3 regions of the Flaviflexus ciconiae genome follow, and region 1 is predicted to be linked to each of the others. Evidence: riboswitches for the same ligand, from Rfam matches in the RefSeq annotation. Region 1 holds a riboswitch; each other region holds the start of a gene.
The links. Region 1 has a riboswitch for S-adenosylmethionine ahead of EJ997_RS11585 (hypothetical protein). Riboswitches for the same ligand answer to the same signal wherever they lie in the genome.

Region 1 (7,359 bases):
GATGGTGACCCGGCGCGAACCAAGGACGACAAGGCCCTGATGTTCGCAACCAAGACGGATGCACGCACGTGGCTCGCGTTGATACGCTCGAAGGTCTCGCCGAACCTGTAGAACCGTCAGCGGAGGTTGCAGCCCGTCGGCGTGTCGAGACCGACGCTGAGCAGGCACGTTCCACGTGCTTCGAGGAGGATTCAAAGCGTTGGCGGCGGGTGATCAAGACCGAACCGAAACTCGCATCGCCTCGTCCGCAAAGGCTCGGAGTTGGTCGGGGCCTGGGGCGACGTCATGGAGGGAGATCTCCATTTCCGCTTCCCAGCGCTCCATCGCAGCGATTGAAATGGCCACGAGGAGATCGTCCTTCGAAGCGAAGTAATCATAGAAGCTGGAGCGGGTGATGCCGGCGCGCTCACTCACTTTTGTCGGCGTGAAGCCCGCGAGGCCGGCGGAGGCGAGCACCTCTTCCCCCGTCGGGGAGGTGATTTTGGGCATGGTTTAATTGTGCGCCGCCTGTCAGGGTGGGCGGGAGCCTGACTATGGAGTTGTGCTCACTGAGTTAGCGACTGCTCGCGGGGGAATGTGCCCTCTGTCAGCGGGAGCGTTCTCGGCCGGCTTGGGCGGTAGCCTCTGCACCGACTGCCGCGAGTGAGACGGATCCGTTCGGTCGGGCGGCGGTGATGAACCCCAGTCGCTCGCGTGAAGGCGCGTGTTTGGTGGACTGATCGAAGAGGTCAATGGTGGGTGCTGGCTCAAGGACGACCATTAAGGCAAGGTTGGGACCGCGGTCCCTTGTCAACCGCTCATGGGGGAGTAGGTTGAGGTGATCTAGGAATGAGGCTGTGGATCATGAAAATGTCGAGGCTACTCACGCTGACTGCGATGCTGGTCGTGCTCGTAATCGGCCCATCAGCCTGTACTTCAGTCACGGACGATACTGCAACGATATCTCCGCCTTCTGCGACAACGACAGCGTCCGATCCATCGGAAAGCCCATCGGAGGATGACACTGTTGTCGATGAGCCTGAAGCGCCCCCGGTGGGCACTCCTGCGGCTGTTGCCTGGGAGGCTCTCATGGGTCCGGACGGCGAATACGCCGCATCGGCCATGTATCTGGCCATCATCGACGAGTTCGGTGACGTGGAGCCTTACGTCTCGATCCAGGCTGCTGAAGAGCGCCACAGCGAGGCCCTCATCAGACAGCTCTCGATGGTTGGGGTCGACGCGCCGGAGAATCCGTACATCGGCGAGATCGAGCCGCCGGAGGATCTGGAAGGGGCCGCGTCGGCGGGGGCTGAAGGCGAGGTCGCCAATATCGAGATGTATGACCGACTGCTCACACAGACAGACGATGCTCGGCTCACGCGCGTGCTGACGAACTTGCGTAGCGCCTCTGCCGACGTTCACCTGCCGGCCTTCGAAGCCGCGGCCGATAACGGTGGAGTCCTCACCCCGGAACAGATGTTGGAATTCAGGCGCGGACCGCGGTAGGCGCGTGGGGCATTGTCTTGCGGGGTGTCGTCAGGCCGGCCGCTCGACCTGCGTTCAGCCTGCTGGCGTGCGCGGAACAGGCTGTCGTGCACCGTCGTCAGACGGCCGTCCGAGGTTTTCGTGTCCCGTGGACGCGCCTCGCAGGCGACCAGCTCCCTATCCGAGGAGGCGACCAGCTCCGTGAGGCTCTCTGGAGTGAACAGCAGGCCTTCTCCGGAGGGTCGTTTGACCCCGTTCAGATCCGGCGGGTGGTGACCGACGATGAGGAGCGTGCCGCCCGGCGCGACGGCCTCGCCGAAGCTGTGAAAGACCTTTTCGCGCCGTTTGCTGGGTAGGCGGAGGAAGTGGACGGTGACGTGGTCGTAGGCCGCGACCGACGGGGACCATGCTTCGACGTCCTTGTGCATCCACTCGATCCGTTCGGCGACGCGCGCCGCCTCTTCTCAATTCGAGACTATTCATCCGTTCGTCGAAGGAAACGGGCGCACCGGACGAGCTCGTGTTCATGCGCTCATGCATGAAAGCGGGCTCGTTCGGCATACGACTGTTCCTCTGTCAGCGGGATTGCTCAGGGAAACCGGACGATACTTCGACGCTCTCACTCAGTACCGCGCGGGCGAGGCCTGGGGGTAATTGAGACTATTGAGGTCTTCCCCCAGGTCGGACATTCATCACTGGACAGATTTACTCCTCATTAAGCCCAAATGCAGTTGACACCTGTTCGATGGTGAATTGCTGACGGAGTCGGGTAGCGCTGTTCTGGTTGGCGAACATTCCGGTTCTCCAGAAACCCTGACCGCTGGGGACTGTGTGGCTCCACTGGACAGGGACGGCCCATTCAGCAACGTTGTCGTTTTCATCTCCGTCGCGTCTGTAGTTGCCATCAAGAGCGAGTGACGCCAAGAGAGTCTCGGCTCCTTGGTATTCAACTTTGAGCTCATCGAAGCGTTCAGCTTCGCCAAGGACGGTGCCGACTCCCACATATCCATCTTTAGGAATACAGGCGAAGACACGTGCGCCTGGCTTAAGGTTCTTCAGAGTTCTGCTGAACCACTCGCCACCGCCTGCGGACACGAATCCGTACTTCCGTCCATCAGACCACTGTCGACCGCCTTCATACTCGCCGAAGGACACATACCAGTCGGTACCGTTCCACCGCTCACGGGTCTTTGATCGGCGTGAAGATGCTGATGTAGGCGCGGCTTGGCTTGTCGGCTCAACAAGCCAAGAGCGTGCGAAGTATGAGTTTCCCCCATCGACAAAGTGTCGGAAGAACACCACGTTAATAGGAAGGGCATACTCCTCATGGAGGAAGCGAACAATACGTTCAGTTGCGGGATCCACGCTCGACGCGACGATAGTGAGGACCTGAGAGGAGTTCACCTCGAGTGGCAGCGTTTCGTTGAACATCTCCGCAAAGGCTTCTTCAAGTGCAATGCCCGGTTGGTAATTTTCGAAGATTGCTTGAATATCGGCTCGGCCAAGAGTCGCCACCCACGAGCCATAGTCAATGACCTGGGCTGTGGTCTCCCGCGGAGTCTTATCTCTCTTTAATTCGATGACATAGACAGCAGCGGTTTCATCAAGAGCAAGGAGGTCAATAAAACCGCCGTGCGCGGTAGGCACCTGGCGGCCAATAATAAGGAGGGCCTCGCCGAGCATTGAAGCGTCCGACTCTATGTAGGATTCGAGCTGAGATTCGAGGCTGACAGCCGTCGGGACGACTCGTGTTAGCTTCTCGCCATCTACTCGCCAAAGCCCCATTTCAGCAGGCATGACATCTCCACTCGCATTAGGATTTCAGGTTTCTTCTCCTAGCCTACTTTGATCTCCACAAGGTGGATGCACCAACAGCTCATGAGCTGCACTCGGAGCGACTGGCCGGACTTCGTCGGCGCGGTTGAGACCTTGCTCTGCCTATGCGAAGTACGTAGATGCTTGAATCACCCCTGAAGGCGTAGAGGGGAGAATTGTCCATCTCCTGAGCGAAACAATTCATGAATAGTTCGCTGGAAACGTGCCGCAGCGCCTTGGGGCCTCGGTGAGAGCGACCGGTGGATTGCTCTTCTGTAGGGTGGGTGCACTGATAGGTGCGTGAGAGGGTCGAGGCATGAAGGTGAAGAAACTGGTCGCTGTGATTGTTGCCGGGTCAGCGGTCCTTGCTGCCTGCTCATCTGCAGATAACAGCACTGTTGATGGTAGCGAGCGCTCTTCTGATGACGATCTTCAAGAGTCTGTTGATGTGGGGGAGCTGGGTGACGAGGCCGGTGAAGAAGTGGAGCCTGCAGAAGAGGCAGCTGCCGTAGTTCTCGAGCCCACGACCCTTCTCGTTACCGGTGCTGATGCGAGTGAAATATCTATTGCGATGAGTGAGCAGTTCTTTGAGTCCTCACCCGGAGCTGTTGTGACTGATGAAGAGCTTCAGTTGGAGGCGGCTTCGCTCGGCATGGCCTATTCTGTACCCGTCCTTGTCGAAGGAGACGCGATCGCTGACGAGCTGGAGAGGCTTGACGCAACCTGGGTAATCGCCGTCGGCGTTGAGCTCGAGGACATGGAAGACGTAGACGCCATCCCCGCAGTCCTTCCTGCAGAAGCGGAAGAGGAGTCTGGCTCTGAGGACAGCGCCGAGGAGAGCACCGGGGTGAGCGCCGAGGACGAGGCTGAATCCGATGTGGCTGGTGGGGAGCCACGCGTGCCGGATGAAGGGGAGGAGATTGAGGTCGATCCTTCTCTTACGGTCGTGGCGCCCGAGGGAGAAGGCCTTGATACTCTGCTTTCTTTGGCTGAAGGGGAAGCTTTTACTGCTCCGCAGCTGACTGATGTTGAGCTGGAGCATGACATTGATCTGCTCGATGGGGTTGTCGTGCTGACCGATGGCAGCTCGATTGCGGCGGTCGGTACGGCCCATGCGGCTGGTGCGGACATTGTCCTGTCCCCGGCTGACCCCGAGGGTCGAGCGAAGCGATTCAGGCTGTAGGATCTGCCGACATTGTTGTTGGGCTGTTCGAAGAAGAGCTTGAGGACTTTGAGTGGCAGCTGGCTGCCGCATCAACCGGTGTTGAACTGCCGGGTGGGACCCAGCATGTGTTCGGAGGGAAGCGCTATATTGCCCTGTACGGCTCTCCCATCACACCAGCACTTGGGCTGCTCGGCGAACAGGATGTTCCCTCCACTGTTGCTCGTGCAGAAGAGATGACGGAGCCATACCGAGCTCTGACCGATGACACGGTTGTGCCGGCTCAGGAGATCATCGTGACCGTTGCGGCCGGGGAGCCGGGCGATGATGGAGACTACTCGAACGAAGGGCCTATTGAGTGGTTCATTCCCCTCATCGAAGCTGCGGGGGACGCGGGCCAATATGTCATCCTCGACTTCCAGCCCGGCAGAACTGACTTCCTCACACAGGTCCAACAGTACGAGGAACTTCTCGCCTACCCGCACGTGGGAATAGCTCTCGACCCGGAGTGGCGGCTTGGTCCTGATGAAGAGCCCCTTACACGGATCGGCCATGTTGAGATCGATGAAGTGAATGAGGTTATTGCTTACCTCAGTGACTACGTCCGGGCGAATGATCTTCCCCAGAAGGTGGTCATCCTTCACCAGTTCCAGCTTCAGATGATCCGCGATCGGGACCAGCTCGATCTATCTCGATCTGAAGTTGCTCTGCTGATCCATGCAGATGGTCAGGGGAGCCAGGGGGCAAAAGCTGCTACCTGGCGGGCCCTCCACCAGGATGCTCCAGAAGGAATTGCGTGGGGGTGGAAGAACTTCATTGATGAAGATCTTCCCATGCTCACCCCGGAAGAGACCTATGCGGTGGAGCCGATGCCGGAGTTTGTGTCCTACCAGTAAGTGATGTCAAAAGCCTCGCGTGTTCCTATGAAACCCGCTGGAGCGTTGAGCTTTGCCGATAATGAGTTCTATTTTGACCCGCTGGTCTCCCCATTGATGGGAAGGCGGGAGCGCCCCCTCTGGTCCCTGTTGGTGGGCATTTTTCGTGGGTTGAATGAATCTTTGAAGTTGTTAATTCGATTAACGCTTGACAGGGTGCTCGGGGTGTGTAACTTAGAGCTAGATCGAGAAGTTCGACGCTAAGCCCCTCGGCTAGTCGACTAGCAACCGCGTTTCGTGCACGGTGCTCCCGAAGGAAGATCGGCCCCCGAGCAAAAGCTCGGGAGGAAGTATGCGATATAGGAAAATTCTTATGAACCCCATGGACGATGCGCCGGATGCGCACGAATACATTTTCATCGAAGGCCCAGACGTCACTGTGGAAGACTGCAGTAAATACAAGTCTGGTCACGGTGTCCATTTCATCCAGGTCCGGCTTGCCTCTGAGGAGCGGAGAGTCGCGGCCGAAGTGACCGCGGTAGATGGTCATTACATCGACTTCAGAACAGAAGCAGGCACCCAGCGCCGCTGGAACCACGACCCCCAGCGCCTGCTCAAAGTGCAGGAGATAGCTGCCCGGGACCCCGAGGCGAGGACTGTCTGGTCGGAAAGATACCACCTCCTGACCGTGTACTCGGAAGAGCCCAGCGGGTCTGTTGTCGGAACTCCAGTCACGCTTGCGCCGAGCCCAACGGACTGCGGCTACAGCCTGTAAGCCGCTGCCGAGGGCAGCCGAATCGCAGTGTGTTCTGACCATTGAAATCAGCTGTTTCAGCTGAGCTCTCGAGGTCGAAACACGGGTCGGGTAGAAAAGCAGAATATTTCTGTCCGACCCGTGGGCCCATAATAGAAGTATCGATCGAGAAGTTCGACGTGAAGCCCCTTGGCTTGTCGACTGGCAACCGCGTATCGCACACGGTGCCTCCAAGGGAAGATCGGCCCCTGGGTAAAAGCCCAGGCGGAAGCTAGCGACAAAGGACATCATGAACGACAACAAGCGCCGTGAGGCGCATCCTCCGGCGGACAAGAAGCACAGATTCACCGAGGTCTACTCCGGTAGCTCATGCCGGTCCAGCAAGAGCGGCCACTATCTTTCAGCTGAAGACTACGAAGCAGCGGACCAGGATACCTGGGAAACCGTTATCCTCACCGGTACCCATGGGAAGTTCATTCACATCATCTCGGGCGAAGGCTCGGGGCGGGTATGGACTCACTCCCGTTTCCTGGTGACCGCGATCCGCCTTCTGCACTCTGAAGGTGGAACCGTTGAACTGCACGAATCGAAGGGAATCCTACGAGCGACGAATGGCCTGATAAGAGCGATCACCAGAGTGGCAGCGGAGGTCACTCCATGCGAGTACTCGAGGCCTGAGCTGCCAAAACCTCTACCCCGAAGCATCTAACCTTCATCAACCTCGAATCAGTGCGGGAAGCATTTAGCTCCCCGCACTGATTCATCTCTTTCACCGCGACAGCGGTGTCTTCTCAGCGGTGCAGCCACGAGGCTGCGCCGCTTCTTCGCACTCAGTGCCACAGGATTTGACCGAAATTCAATCACCCATCGTGGGGCACTGCCTGGCTCAGGTCGGGCCCCACTCGATTGCCCTGGCGGGGCTAGATACGGATAGGACAGATATGTTCGAGCACGAACACCAGGCCATGCGCTTTTCCAAGAAGACTTTTGAATGGAGCGAAATCCTTGTTTTTGACAGTGTCGAGAAGGCCTTCTGTCAGCATGGCCGCCCGCATGTCACCAAGGTTGAAGATGCTAGGGCGGCGCTTCACGGCAGGTGGGATGAGGTTATCGTTGCTGGCGTTGATGCTCCCTATGTCAATTTTGTGACGAGTGAGGGCCTGATGCGGATGTGGGCGCATGAGCCTAACAAGGTTGAAGCCCTCCGCATCCGAATCGACGAGGGTGACGAGGTGTGGTGGTCTGAAGAGGCGCAGATGATCGCAGTGACATTCGAAGAGTTGACTGTC
Region 2 (7,359 bases), 410 kb from region 1:
GCTCCATCACCCCGCACACCAAGTTCGAGGCACAGACCTACGTGCTCAAGAAGGAAGAGGGCGGCCGTCACAACCCGTTCTTCTCCAACTACCGCCCGCAGTTCTACTTCCGTACCACGGACGTTACCGGCGTCATCACCCTCCCGAGGGCACCGAGATGGTTATGCCCGGTGACAACACCGAGATGACCGTTGAGCTGATCCAGCCCATCGCCATGGAAGAGGGCCTCGGCTTCGCTATCCGCGAGGGTGGCCACACCGTTGGTTCAGGTAAGGTCACCAAGATCCTCGGCTAATTCAAACGCCTAGATCTATCGATCTCATGAGTGCGCCCCGGCTTTCGCCGGGGCGTACTTGTCTCAACGGGTTGCATGTCCCGAGAGGGGAGTGATTTCAAACAGGGGAGCATTGTCGGGCGCGATGGGCCGACATCGAAAGGAGCTATCTCGGGAAGTGCTGTGTCTGGGATTCCCCTGCGGCGCTGACGTACTGAAGAGGTACCCGAGGATGCTCGTCCGATCGGAACCGGGACTGCTTCGACAGCGAAGGAGCGATTGTGCTCTCGTGCAACGCGGAGGTGATGCCGGTGCGGCTAGTGCAGACCATCTACCGCGACTGGGACTATGGGTGGAGCATATGCCCAGGGCTCCTCAGTTCATGGCACGTAAGCGGTGGGTCAGTGGGAGGTGGCCGACTACGGTCCAGTCAATCCACCGGCCCGCAGACAACTAGCGGTAATCTTCGAGGGAGCGTTTGGCGAGGATGGGGAGAGTTGCAAGGCCCGCTAGCTCCGCCCATACCACCAGCATCGGTACCGAACCCGCCACTGTTCCAAGGGCGCCACCGATAAGGGCTGAGATCGGCATGATCCCTAGCGTGATGGTGCGCTGTGAAGCTGCGACCGATGCGAGCTGTTCTTGGCTGATTGTCTTGGGTAGTACCTCGGCTCCGGACACCGCTGAGATACTGACGAGCAGATTCCACGAGAAGCCTTGGATCGCTAGCCAGATTAGTTCCGGGCCCGGCAGTCGCTGGCAGAACACCGCGAGGAGAACGGCGGAAACCGCAACGAGTGCGCAGGCGATACGTAGTCGGCGCAGACCGTTGTGTCCTGAGAGGCGGGGCGCGAGCCCGGCACCGATGATAGCGCCGATGGTTGAGATGACACCAAGGGCTGCGTAGATGGCGGGAGAGAAACCAAGGTCGCTGAGAATGAACACCGGCAGAATTGTGTTGCCGAGCATCACCCCAGCGTTTGTCAATGCTGCCGAGGTGGTAAGGGCCCGGAGGGCAGGAATCTCCCAGAAGGCAACGAAGCCATCGCGTAGACGAGCCTTCGGTCTGATCTGCATAGTCTCTGGTTGAGCAGGTGCCCGGATCCCAAGCTGGCTGAGCAGGGATGAAACGTAGGACGTGACTGCTAGGGTGATCATCCCGGGCATCCCGAGAAAGCCCAATGCCAGGCTGCCGGTGCCCGCCGCGGCAGCTGATGCTGACTGACTTGTGACTGCCAGGCGGGAGTAGGCGTGTTTGAGCCGCTTCTTCGGGACAAGAGCGGGGATCACGGTCGTCTCTGCGGTTGTGAAGACGACGTCGGCTATTCCGATGATTCCGGCAGCGAGTAGGAGAACTGGGCCGGACAGTGTCTGAGCTGGGCGAGCATCGGTGAATCTTTGGGCATGTCCCGCCAGTCCGCATGGGAGAGGTTCCATCCGCACGTGGAAGGGTGATGGAGTGCGCGTCGAGTCGTACCATCAGGTGGCTTCGCGTACCCTGGCAGTATGAGCCTTGTTGACGTGTACCGCGCCTGCGGACTCAATTCTGAACCCTCCGCCATCCTCTGGGACCTGGATGGAACGATCACGGATACCGAGTCCCAGTGGGTTGCCAACACGAAGAAGATCATTGAAGCACGGGGTGGAAGCTGGTTGAAATCCGATGAAGAAGCTCTCCACGGATCATCCACGGAAGATCATGCCGAACACATGGAATTTGTTCTCCGGCGCGATGGTGGGGACGTTGCTGACGGCATGGTTCTCTTCGAAGAGGTAGCGGTCCTCATGGCCGAGCAGGTCTATTCGGATCCGGACCTCATGCCCGGAGCTATTGAACTTCTCGATGCGTTTGCAGATGCTGGAATGCCCCAAGCTCTAGTGACTGCCACCCCGATGAATCTAGCTGGGCCGGCCATTGAAAGCCTGCCGCGAGACTACTTCTCTGCGCGTGTCACCGGGGATCAGGTGCAGCGTGGCAAGCCGGACCCCGAGCCCTATGCCACCGCTATCAGCAGACTCGGTGTGAACCCCGCCGAATGCTTGGCCTTTGAAGACTCAATCCCGGGGGAGACGTCGGCACGCGGTGCGGGAGCGAGAGTCGTTAACGTGTTGAAGCTGGAGCTCGCGGCACTCGCAGGCCTCCTCTGAGTTCGTTTCGGATTCTGCCAGGGGCTTGGAACTCTCGTCGCCGAGGTTACGCGTTGGTAGCCTGGGTGAATGAACGCACAGGTTGATTTCAATTCACTGAAGATCGGATTCGGCACTTCTCCCCTCATGGGAGAGGAAGCGACAACTGCTGTCGCTTCGGCGCTCGATGCTGGCTATACCTTTATCGACACGGCATCGAAGTACGAGAACGAAGAGGCCGTCGGTCAGGGAATCAAGGCCTCCGGCGTTGCTCGCGAGGACGTTATTCTCCAAACCAAGCTCCGCGGCAATGATCATGGGGATGTTCGGGGAGCGCTCGAGCGTAGCCTTAGCAGGCTCGGCGTCGACTACCTCGATGCGTGGCTTATTCATTGGCCGCTCCCCATGCTTGGCCTTTACCCCGAGGCGTACGAGGAGATGGCCAAGGCGCAGGAGGAAGGTCTTGTCCGCACCCTCGGCGTCTCCAACTTCCTCATCGAACACCTGGATGAACTGAAGGCTAAGACCGGCCTCGTCCCTGCCACGAACCAGGTGCAGGTTGACCCGGGCCTGCACCGCCCCGAATACCGCAAGGAACTTGCTGATCGCGGGATTGCTGTCCAGTCCTGGTCCCCGCTTTCAAAGGGTGGTGACCTGTTCGAGACAGAAGCTGTGGTCTCCGCGGCCGAAGCGCACAGCATCACGCCCTCGCAGGCAGTCCTGGCCTGGCACCGTGCGATCGGTGCCATCCCGATTGTCCGCTCCACGAACGAGGAGCGTAGGAAGCAGAACCTTGAGGCTGTCGAGGTTCAGCTGACCCCCGCAGAGGTGGAAGCGATCTCCGCACTCCCGCAGCGCGAACTTGGCGAATGGGATCCTGCAACGCACGACGAGCGATAGACCTAAGCACTTAAAGTGTAGAACCAAACTTCAGAGGCGCCCCGGCGGTAGTTATGCCTCGCACATTTCCTGTACAGGAACGTGCGGGTGACTGTCGTCGGGGCTCTCCCTTGCCCATGAATAAAGTGGACATAGGTTGACATAACGTGCTCGGTGTCACACGGCCAACTGCGTCCAAATCCTGAGATTGTTTGGCGCTCTGACCTGGGGCGTTGTCTAATGGGGGAACCATCAAGAGTGGCTGAGAGACCTGGCTCGTCGACGCCGCAGCAACCGAGAAAAACCCGGTGCTAAGGCCAGGACCGATGGAGGAATCAATGATCACATTGGACGGTGTCCGCAAGGTGTACCCGGGAGTTGTCGCTCTCGACGGTATCGATCTCAATATCCCTGCAGGCCAAATTCACGGAATTGTGGGCCAGTCGGGTGCGGGCAAGTCCACTCTGATCAGGTGCCTGACGGCACTCGAAAGGCCAACCGAAGGCCATATTTGGGTCGATGAGCAGGACCTTTCCTCGCTCACCCCCAACCAGCTACGGACAGCACGCCGCTCAATCGGCATGGTGTTCCAGGGCGGCAACCTGCTTGATGCTCGTACCGCCGGTCAAAACATTGCGTACCCGCTGAAGGTTGCCGGCCTTGATAGGGGAGGGCGGCGCGAACGCGTACAAGAGCTCCTTGACCTCGTCGGCCTTGGTGACCGTGGCGACTCCTATCCGTCCCAGCTTTCCGGTGGTCAGCGCCAGCGCGTCGCCATTGCCCGTGCGCTCGCGGCACGGCCCGCAGTGCTCCTGTGCGATGAACCGACCTCGGCTCTCGATACTCAAACCACCGAACAGATTCTCGACCTCATTAAGGATGTTCGCGACCAGACCGGTGTCACGGTCGTCATCATCACGCACGAGATGTCGGTGGTGCGCGAAACCTGTGACGCCGTCACGCTCCTGTCGAAGGGCAAGGTTGTTCAGTCCGGCAGGCTTGACGAGATCATCACGGACACCGGCTCCCGCCTAGGTGCTGCCATTGTTCCGCCTCCGAAGGTTGACGAGATCCCGCCGGGAACGACACTGATCGACATTGCCTTTACGTCCCGTCCGGGGGAGCCCTCCGGTTCCCACGTTCTCAGCCTGGTGGCCGAGCTCGGGGCAGATGTTACCGCTGGAACGTTCGAGACTCTGGGCTCCGCCCAGATCGCACGCCTCGTTCTCTCGGTTGAAAATGCTCGGGTCGATTCGACCATTGCGGCGCTCGCTGCTCAGGGCATTGATGCGAAGGAGCGTGCAGCATGAATACTTTGACTCAGGACGGCACGTGGTTCAATAACCAGATCGTCCAAGAGACGCTGTGGGACGCGACCGTGGAAACCCTGCTCATGGTCGGCTGGTCCACCCTCGCAACGGTGGTCATTGGATTGCCTCTCGGTATCCTTCTCGTTGCCACCGCGAAGGGCGGAATCCGTCCTAACAAGATCGTCAACGCCATTCTTTCCCTGATCGTTAACGTCGGGCGTTCGATCCCGTTCATCATCCTTCTGATCCTCTTGCTACCGGTCACGGACTGGGTCATGCAGACCAACATTGGATGGCGGGGCATGGTGTTCCCGCTCGCAATCGGATCCATTCCGTTCTTTGCTCGCCTGGTCGAGACGAACCTTCTGGCTGTTGATTCAGGCAAGATCGAAGCCGCTCAGATGATGGGGGCAACACGAACGAGGATCATGGGGGACGTGATTCTCCGTGAGGCCCTTCCCGGAATCATCCAGTCGATCACCGTTCTCATCATCATGATTATTGGCTTCTCCGCCATGGGAGGCACGGTTGGAGGCGGCGGGCTCGGAGCTCTTGCCTACAACTACGGCTACCAGAGGTACTTCCTCGACGTCCTCATCATCACCGTTGTTGTTCTTGTTGTTATCGTTCAAATCGTCCAAATGCTCGGCGACATGCTCAGCCGATATGTAGACCACCGCTGAGTCTCTGCATATCGGAACGAACGACTCGCGACAAACACCTGATCCGAATCGCAGGAAGCAACTCATTCGAGTGACCTCCACCGAAACAGTTCTTCGAATGGAAGCGCTCGCACAAGGCTTCTTGGCTCGCTCCTCGTGACCGTAATTCACCGAGATCTCTCTCGAGTCACGTCATCCCCGTAACTCTGGGCTATGCCCGCACCGTCAACACAATCTCCGCCACGACCGCACCCATAGTGCGGACTGGCAATCCGAGCAGAGGGTTCCAAGGATCCCACTTGCTCATTTAATAACAAAAGGAAGTAAACCAATGCGTCGTAAAATTTTTGCTCTCACAGCAGCCGCAGCCCTTGCCCTCTCGGCATGCTCGTCCAATGAAGAGGAATCCGAGGAGACCACCTCGGATTCGACCGCGGCCTCCGGTGAGGTTGTCACCCTCAAGGTTGGAGCCTCCCCGGTTCCCCACGCAGACATCCTCAACTACATCGATGAAAACCTGGCCGAAGAGGCCGGTATTGACATCGAGGTTGTCGAGTACTCCGACTACGTCCTGCCGAACCGTAACCTCGACTCGGGTGACCTGGATGCTAACTTCTTCCAGCACGTCCCCTACTTCGAGACTGAGATCGCCGATAACGGTTACGAGTTCGACCGTGGCGAAGGCGTCCACATTGAGCCCTACGCTGCCTACTCCGAGACTCTTGAGTCCATCGACGACCTCCCGGACGGTGCCAAGGTCTCTATCGTCAACGATCCCTCCAACCAGGCTCGCGCTCTCTGGCTGCTTGAGGACAATGGTGTGCTGACCCTCGACGACTCCGTCGAGAATCCCACCATCTTCGATATTGCTGACAATCCGAAGAACATCGAGTTCGTTGAACTTGAGGCCCCGAACCTTGTTCGTACCCTCGACCAGGTCGATCTCTCCATCATCAACGGTAACTTCGCCCTTGACGGTGGGCTTGTTCCCTCCGAAGACTCGATCGCCATCGAGTCCGGTGAAGACAACCCCTACGCGAACGTGCTCGCTTGGAACACCGACACCGACAAGCTCGAGGCCATCCAGGCACTCGACGAACTCCTCCACTCGCAGGAAGTCGCCGACTTTATCACCGAAACCTACCCCAACGGTGAGGTTGTTCCTGCCTTCTAAGTAACACCGAGAAAGGGGGTGACTGGCTACGACCGGTTGCCCCCTTTCGCAATCACTTTCGACATAAACATGTTCTGAGGATTGAGCGGTACTAAGAAGCGCTGTTGCTTGAAAAGTCTGACCAAGCACCGTGTTTGAACCGTGTTAGGTGCGGATGCTCGGCCTGATAAAAGCTCTTGGTGAAAGCCCTAGGGATTGTTCAGGTACCCCGCATAGTCTCGAGATGACTCTGGGAGGGAACACGGATGTCAAACATCAAAGAACAAGCAAAACTATTCGCCAATCAACATGAATCGGGTGAGATTTTAGTCCTGCCAACTGTGTGGGACACGTGGAGTGGTCGGATAGCGGCAGATGTTGGCTTCGCAGGACTCACCGTCGGTAGCCACCCGGTTGCCGACGCTATCGGTAGCTCCGATGGCGAGAATATGGATTTCGGCGAATACCTGGACATAGTCAAGAGGATCGTCGACTCCGTCGACATTCCTGTCAGTGCTGATGTCGAGTCGGGATATGGGCTCGATCCGAAAGAACTCATCGAGCGCATCATCGAATCGGGTGCCGTCGGAGCCAACATCGAGGACGTTGTTCACCGGGAAGACGACCGGGTTCGTGACCGCCAGGAGCATGCGGACTATATTGCCGCCGCCCGGCAGGCCGCAGATGGCGCAGGAGTCGACTTCGTCATTAATGGACGAACCGATGCCATCAGGCTTGGAACCGACGTTTATGATGATCCCCTCGCAGAAGCAGTAGAACGGATCAAACTCATTGAGCAGGCCGGTGCCCGCTCTGTTTATCCCGTCAGGGCATCAACCGTCGAACAGGTCTCAGCACTTGTGGAGGCTGTCTCCGTCCCCGTCAATATCGGCGTTCACCCAGTGGATGGTAACGGCGCCGGTGACCTTGCTGGCTTGAAGCGCCTCGGCGTCC
Region 3 (7,359 bases), 1.4 Mb from region 1:
ACGAGGCGGAGATAGTCCTCGTAGCCCTTGCCGCAGCTCTCACCGGGGGTGAGGGCAACGCCGTGCTCACGGAAGAACTGGGCTGGGGAGTCGACCTTGTCGGCGATCCCGGAAGCGTCGATCCAGGCAATATAGGTGCCCTCGGACTGGATGGTGGACAGGCCTGGGATGTTGTTGATTCGTTCGGTGACCGTCTTGCGGTTCTGGTCGAGCTGATCCCTGACGTTCTTGGTCCACTCGGAGTCATCGCGGTACACCGCGATCGCACATTCCACACCGACGGTGGAGATCTGCCGTTCGATTAGGCCCGCCGGTGCCTTGATGATCTCCTGGAACGGTTCGCCAACAATCAGCTGAGCGTTCTTCAGGCCCGGGGTGTTCCAGCCCTTCGAGGTGGATGTTGCCGTGACCGTGTGGTTGGCGGCCGTGGTTGAAATCGTGGCGTAGGGGATGTGGGTGCCGTCAAAGACGTGCGGTGCGTGGATCTCGTCGGAGAACACGTAAGCGTTGTTCATGTCGACGATCTCGCAGATCTTCTCAAGCTCATCGCGATCCAGAACGCGTCCGACCGGGTTCCACGGATTGCACAGAACAAACAGTCCGCCACCCGACAGGGCGCTGTCGATTCCCTCGTAGTCGAGCTCCCAGCGGCCGTTCACGATCGTGGAAGGTACCTCGATGAGCTCGCGGCCCTCTTCTCCCGGCAAACCAAGGAACGGCATGTAGGCGGGTGTGGGAACAACAACCGGGCCCTCGGTGGCGAGATGACGGAGAGTCTCCCGCATTGTTGCCAGCACATCGGGGAATAGGTAAACCGATTCGGGTTTAATGCTCCACCCGTAGTCCCGCTCCACAAGCTCGGCTGTCGCGTCACGAAGATCATCTGCCAGGGCACCTGTCAGGTAGCCAAGGGCGCCGTTCGTTGCTCGCTTGGTGAGCGCTTCGGTGACAACCGGGGGTACTCCGAAGTCCAATTCGGCAATGAACATGCCAATAGTGTTGGGGTAGGTAGTCCACTTAACGGAGGCGGTGGCACGGAGAGATTCGGGTGTGATGTTGTCGAACATACGTCAACTCTACGGCCCCAGGAGATTCGTCCGCACTCTCGTCGCGGTAGTCTTGCCCTATGACTGATGTACGCGTTCGCTTCTGCCCCTCGCCGACGGGGACCCCTCACGTCGGGCTCATCCGCACCGCCCTGTTCAACTGGGCCTATGCTCGCCACACCGGTGGCACCTTCGTCTTCCGCATCGAAGACACCGATGCTCAACGTGATTCGGAGGAGTCCTACCACCAGCTGCTTGACGCCATGACGTGGCTCGGCATGGACTGGGATGAAGGCGTCGAGGTCGGCGGACCCCACGGACCCTACCGCCAGTCCGAACGCATGGACATCTATGCGGATGTCGCAGCGAAGCTCGTTGCGGGCGGCTACGCCTACGAGTCCTTCTCCACGCCCGAAGAAGTAGAGGCCCGTCACCGGGCCGCGGGACGCGACCCCAAACTCGGGTACGACGGCTTTGATCGCGACCTGTCCGAAGAGCAGAAGGCAGCCTTCCGTGCCGAGGGCCGCGAACCCGTTCTCCGTATTCGCATGCCAGATGAAGACGTCACCTTTGATGATGCTGTTCGTGGCGAGATCACCTTCGGCCCCAGCTCCATCCCCGACTACGTCATTGTCCGCGGCAACGGACAGCCCCTCTACACGCTCACCAACCCGGTCGATGATGCTCTCATGGAGATCACTCACGTGCTCCGCGGCGAGGATCTGCTGTCCTCCACCCCCCGCCAGGTTGTTCTCTACCGGGCCCTCGTGGACCTCGGTATCGCTAAGCAGGTACCGACCTTCGGCCACCTGCCGTATGTCATGGGTGAGGGGAACAAGAAGCTCTCCAAGCGCGACCCGCAGTCGAACCTGTTCCTGCACCGCGACAACGGCATGATCCCCGAGGGCCTCGTCAACTACCTGGCACTGCTGGGATGGGCGATTGCACCCGACAACGACATCTTCACCGTTGAGGAACTCATCGAAGCCTTTGACGTCAATGACGTCAACCCGAACCCGGCCCGCTTCGACGAGAAGAAGGCCATCGCCATCAACGCCGAGCACATTCGTCGCCTCGGCGTCGACGACCTGGCCCGCCGCCTCGTCCCCTTCCTCGGAGGCTCCGTCTCCGCAGATAGCTACGACGGCCTCACAGCTGAAGAGAAGCGGATCGTTGACGCCGCTACACCGCTTGCCCAGACCCGCATCCAGGTTCTCTCCGAGGCCGGCCCGATGATGGGATTCCTCTTTAAGAATTCCACTGAAATCGAGTACAACGAGAAGGCCCTGAACAAGCTTGGTGAGACGGCGCCCCAGGTTCTGAATGCGGCGATCGAGAACCTGTCTGTCCTTGCAGACTTCACTGCCATGTCCATCAAGGACGCCATGTCCACCGCCGTCATTGACGGCATGGGAATAAAGCCGCGCCTGGCTTTCGCGCCGCTCTTCGTCGCCATCACCGGCACAAACGTCTCCCTGCCGGTCTTCGACTCCATGGAGATCCTCGGACGCGATGAATCCATCACCCGCCTTAAGCGGCTTGTCGAGCAGCTGGGTTCCGCAGGGTAAGTGAAGCGGTAACAGCGATTAGCTGAGGTCACACGGTGACGCCGCACAAAGAGCATAAAGCTGAAGCAAACGGCCCGGTTCAGAAATGAGCCGGGCCGTTTATTAGCCGGGTCGACTCTTATAGGAACGAATGCGACAGTTCTACGAGGGCGAATTCGACTGTGCGGTGGCGGGGGAGGAGCGGCGCTGCGGAGGGCTTTTGGTACGAAACTGTCGGTGCTTCTCGGACCGTGACCACCTTCACCCCCACCGGTTTTGCCAACAAAATAGGGAGCCGGTAGAGTTTAGTTCTGCGCGCAACCGAGGTTGCGGGCAAACCCTTGGGGTATGGTGTAATTGGCAGCACGAGTGATTCTGGTTCATTTAGTCTAGGTTCGAGTCCTGGTACCCCAGCAAGTTTCTTCGGAGACTTATAGGCCCCGTTCGTCTAGCGGCCTAGGACGTCGCCCTCTCACGGCGGTAACACCGGTTCAAATCCGGTACGGGGTACGGATGGCGCAAGCCGTCTACAGATAATTTCATACGTTGTTATCTAGGGCCCCGTTCGTCTAGCGGCCCAGGACGTCGCCCTCTCACGGCGGTAACACCGGTTCAAATCCGGTACGGGGTACAGGAAAGGTCCGAGCAATGCGCTCGGGCCTTTTGCTTTGCCCGGATAGGCAGGGCGGTGAGGCGTGCGAATGCTTGCCGGGACGGGCCTCCCGGCTCGTGTGCCCCCTGATTGCTTTCGGGAACAACACAGCCCCGGCAAATATCCGAGGGCTGTGCGAAGAGCGGGGATGCTTACTTGCTCTTGCCGATCAGGTGCCAGGTGGCGGGCAGGAGTGCCATGGCGGCGGCTCCCTTGATGGCGTCACCAATGAGGAAGGGAACAACTCCCATTTCCAGTCCCTGAACAAGATCTGCCCCCGTGAATGCCATAAGCCAGGGGAGGCCAACGGCGTAGATCAGGACCGAGCAGGCAATAACCAGAAGGGCAGTCTTGCCGATAGAGCGGTCGAAGCCCTTGGAGGCAAGCTTGCCGGCGGCCGCCGCGGCAAGGATGTAGCCGATGATGTAGCCGAAGGAAGCCGACTCCCATCCGCTACTCTGCTCCGCAAAGATCGGTGCCCCCGCCATTCCGGCTAGCATGTACAGCGAAAGCGACAGAGTGGCCTTGACCGGGCCAAGGGCTGCGCCGGTCAGGATGACCGCAAAGGTTGAAAGGGAGAGAGGCACGGGCGTGAATCCGAGAGGGATCACGATCTGGGAGGCGATAGCGACAAAGATCGCACCGCCCGCGACAAGAGCGATATCACGGGCGCGGGAGAACGGAATCCGGTCGGACAGTACGCCGACGGCAATGTTGGGAGTGGTCACAGGCCACCTTTCACAGTTACGAATCAGTAGGTTACTGAATCGTAGGTTAGTTGTTTCGGCTTGGGCAACAGCATCCACCATGTGGGCGGGAGCCAAAAAGTGGCGTCACGATTGCGACCAGCAAAGAGACCGCTCACGTGATCTCCTCGCTGATTTTTCCCCGAGATTCTGGTCTTTCGGGGTCGGGTATGGGGCATAGGATGCTCATATGGACATCTCAGATATGCGACGCAGCTACGAGTCCGGGGAACTGAACGAGGCGGACCTTCCTTCGTCCCCGAAACCCCTTTTTGATCAGTGGCTGGCGGAAGCCGTCGAGTCTGACGAGCGTGACGCGAATGTGATGGTGCTTTCGACCGTGGATCAGCATGGTGGTCCATCTAGCAGGGTTGTTCTCGCGAAGCAGGTAACCCCCGAGGGCATCATCTTTTTTACGAACTACGACTCCCGCAAGGCCGCTGAGATCAAGGTCAACCCGAGGGTTGCCCTGAACTTCCACTGGGCTTCGCTCGACCGCATGGTCAGGATCGAGGGGCGGGCGGAGCGCATCACCGATGTCGAATCGGATAAGTACTTTGACTCTCGCCCGGTCGGCTCCCGTCGGGGCGCCATTGCCTCCCCGCAGTCTCAGGTGATCGAAAGTCGGCAGGTGCTCCTCGATGAGGTGGAGAAGCTGGAGAGATCCGGTGAGGAGCCCCACCGGCCGAACAACTGGGGTGGCTACCTCGTACGGCCCAAGGTCCTGGAGTTCTGGCAGGGCAGGCCCGACCGGCTCCACGACAGGATCCGCTACCGCGTCGTTGACCGCGCGTGGGCTTGGGAGCGCCTAGCTCCGTAGTGTCAGCCAGTACCGACAGCCTATGTCCGCCCTGTAACTGGTCCGCGACCATAGGCTTTTTTCAATGACGTGAGTCTTGCTTTGCACTTATGCCTGCTGGCGTTGCCAGAACGAACGAGGTTTACAGCTCTGGTTTGACCTTTGCGAAGTCGACCATGGTTCCGGCTGCGCTCGGGAAGCCGCGTCCGGTGCCGCGGAGAATCTCGGTGAGGTGCTCCGGGTTGGTGCACACGAGTCCTGATAGCCCGTTCACGCCGTAGTCGTAGAGGATTGGTGACATGGTTGATGATGGTCCGGTGAGGACCACGTAGGCGTCTTGGGAAAGCTCGAGTAGGCGGGGGAGTGTCTTGTTGACGAGCGTTGATCCGGTGATGAAAACGAAGTCCTGTTCCGGCAGAATGTATTCGCTTGCCGTATCCGGGTAGTCGTTGTCCCGGGGTCTGCGCTCAATGATGCAAAGCTCACCCACTCCCTCGAAGCGGTTCTCGATAAACCGGAAGTGGCCGATCGTGGCGACCTTCTTACCCTGAACCAGTTCGGCGTAGGTGTCGAAGGCACCTTCGGTTCCTTCGGTGTTCTCGGGGAAACGATAACCGCAGGACGGGATGCGCCCTGGATGATTGTGCCAGGCATTGATCGCGGCAACGCCAATACCCGCCTCCGCCAGGTTCCAGGAGCGCACCAGCATTGCGGCTTCCCTCAGCGGTCGGCCAATCAGCGACTCGGTGGAGATTGATGGTCGGGTCCGTACATCGGTTGTCATCGCAACGCCGCTTGTCCCATCATCTGCTGTGACTCGGGTCCAGATGTTGCCGACCTGGTAGTCGGAAACCTTGGCCGACGCATCGATCGCGTCAATGAGATTGTCATACAGGGCCCACGGATTACTCATAGCCCAATCGTACGTGAATGCCGAGGGGGTAAATGCGGCGGAAGTGGATGGAATCTGTAGCAATTCTTGTTGTTAGAAACCTGTCCACGGCTGTTCTGGGTACGGCGGAAAGTCTGTTCTGCGCAGTTTGTTCAAATTTTGGAATGCGTAGACGGCAGGGGTTGACGCCCTTAATCTGGAACCACTATCGCGAGCAGTCGAGAGTCCTGGCTCTATGACGCTGCAGCAACCTTTCGAGATTCGGAGCGGGTGCTAATGCCAGGTTCGATGGAGGACAGAATGCGAATGTTCGTCGCGGCGTGAGGCCGCAGTAGCCACAGAGCTCAACGGAGCAGTCTCGATATTGCTCACCGCCAATCAATAAAAGGCGCTGTTTTGCGTACCCGTAATCTCCCACGAAGTGTGGGCGGGCGTCAGCGCACCCAAAAACTAAGAACTTAAGGAAAAAGATCATGACTACACTCGCTACCCAGACCAAGCCGAAGCTCATTTCCCTCACCACGACCGGAACCTGGGTCGGTCAGGCAAGCACCGATATCACCGCTGGAGAGTTCAACTTCCGAGTCTCCGAGCCCACGGGGCTTGGCGGTAACAACTCCGGTCCGAACCCCTTCCAGTACCTCATCGGTGCTTTCGAAGGTTGCATTGCTGTCGTCATCGAAACCGTTGCTGCCGAACGTGGCTACGAGATCGACGGTGTCGATATTGAGATCACCGGAACCCTGGATCTTCGTGGCTTCGAAGGTGTGGAAGGCGTTTCCCCGCACTTCCAGACCGTTGTTGGTTCCGTGAAGATCACCGCTGACCTTGATATTGAACAGTTCGGGACCCTCGTGAATGAGACTGAGCGCCGCTGCCCCATCTACAACCTGATTAAGGATGCTGGGGTCACCCCACAGATCGAATGGTCGAACGAGAAGAATACCGCTAAGTAGTTCAGTCCTTCGACAATCAACTACTCGTAACCTCATAGAAGTCGGGCTCTTTCACTAGCCCTGGATCAATGAGCGAAGCGTCTGTCAGTATGTGGCCACTCCACACTGACAGACGCGTCGCCCTTTCCGCAGTAAATCCGCGGGTTCTATGACGGATTCATTTATTTGGCACTGGCTTGACTGGTCCCGCAGCAGATTCTCTCGTCCGATGGCGGACACTGAGTCCGACATAGCCTTCCCTTGTCCTGTGGAGACCTAGTATGTTCCGCAGGTGTTCTGGTTACGCCATCTTGTCGAACGTGTCGGCGGCAATTCGGCTGTCCAGAGGCTCAACCGGGGTGTTTGCGGCAACGATTGCCTTGTATTCGGGGTGATCCGTGTACAGCTCATCCTTGAGCGGGTTGAGGCGCTTCTTCAGGATTGTGCGGATCTGGTAGATGATGAGAGCGACGTTGGCGACCAATGCCAGTGCCGAGATGACAAAGAGGGCGACGGGACTCCTGGAGGTTTCGACGGCAAACATTGAGTCGGAGACAAATGTCGGCACCGCCATAGTGAACATCATCCAGAGGGCCAGGGTGTTGGCCCGGTGTTGGAGCCAGGCGCCCTTCTTGATGAAGAATGCGGGGATAGTGCAGGAGATGAGGAGTGCCCCACCGGCGTAGAACGAATGGTCACCAACGCAGTTATAGACGTAGGCGAAGTTCCACAGGTCGTAGGC

Region 2: another riboswitch for S-adenosylmethionine. It lies ahead of EJ997_RS00690 (methionine ABC transporter ATP-binding protein); the one in region 1 lies ahead of EJ997_RS11585 (hypothetical protein).
Region 3: another riboswitch for S-adenosylmethionine. It lies ahead of EJ997_RS05250 (OsmC family protein); the one in region 1 lies ahead of EJ997_RS11585 (hypothetical protein).

What each region holds. Positions count from the first base shown of each region.
Region 1 covers NZ_CP034593.1:2,582,045-2,589,403, forward strand. The annotation lists gene EJ997_RS11550 (TetR/AcrR family transcriptional regulator) at 214-489, opposite strand; gene EJ997_RS11555 (ferritin family protein) at 850-1,485, shown strand; gene EJ997_RS11560 (Fic family protein) at 1,885-2,118, shown strand; gene EJ997_RS11565 (PDDEXK family nuclease) at 2,170-3,261, opposite strand; gene EJ997_RS11570 (hypothetical protein) at 3,596-4,462, shown strand; gene EJ997_RS11575 (hypothetical protein) at 4,570-5,337, shown strand; SAM riboswitch class IV at 5,560-5,675, shown strand; gene EJ997_RS11580 (hypothetical protein) at 5,690-6,091, shown strand; SAM riboswitch class IV at 6,234-6,349, shown strand; gene EJ997_RS11585 (hypothetical protein) at 6,360-6,779, shown strand; gene EJ997_RS11590 (hypothetical protein) at 7,012-7,359, shown strand, end outside.
Region 2 covers NZ_CP034593.1:158,589-165,947, forward strand. The annotation lists partial or broken gene tuf (elongation factor Tu) at 1-295, shown strand, start outside; gene EJ997_RS00675 (MFS transporter) at 728-1,711, opposite strand; gene EJ997_RS00680 (HAD family hydrolase) at 1,781-2,422, shown strand; gene EJ997_RS00685 (aldo/keto reductase) at 2,492-3,301, shown strand; SAM riboswitch class I at 3,527-3,613, shown strand; gene EJ997_RS00690 (methionine ABC transporter ATP-binding protein) at 3,619-4,590, shown strand; gene EJ997_RS00695 (methionine ABC transporter permease) at 4,587-5,273, shown strand; gene EJ997_RS00700 (MetQ/NlpA family ABC transporter substrate-binding protein) at 5,584-6,426, shown strand; gene EJ997_RS00705 (isocitrate lyase/PEP mutase family protein) at 6,672-7,359, shown strand, end outside.
Region 3 covers NZ_CP034593.1:1,162,790-1,170,148, reverse strand. The annotation lists gene EJ997_RS05290 (MalY/PatB family protein) at 1-1,067, opposite strand, end outside; gene gltX (glutamate--tRNA ligase) at 1,127-2,614, shown strand; tRNA gene EJ997_RS05280 (tRNA-Gln) at 2,936-3,007, shown strand; tRNA gene EJ997_RS05275 (tRNA-Glu) at 3,031-3,103, shown strand; tRNA gene EJ997_RS05270 (tRNA-Glu) at 3,152-3,224, shown strand; gene EJ997_RS05265 (biotin transporter BioY) at 3,398-3,973, opposite strand; gene pdxH (pyridoxamine 5'-phosphate oxidase) at 4,182-4,811, shown strand; gene EJ997_RS05255 (DUF364 domain-containing protein) at 4,933-5,703, opposite strand; SAM riboswitch class I at 5,885-5,977, shown strand; gene EJ997_RS05250 (OsmC family protein) at 6,156-6,638, shown strand; gene EJ997_RS05245 (DUF5692 family protein) at 6,919-7,359, opposite strand, start outside.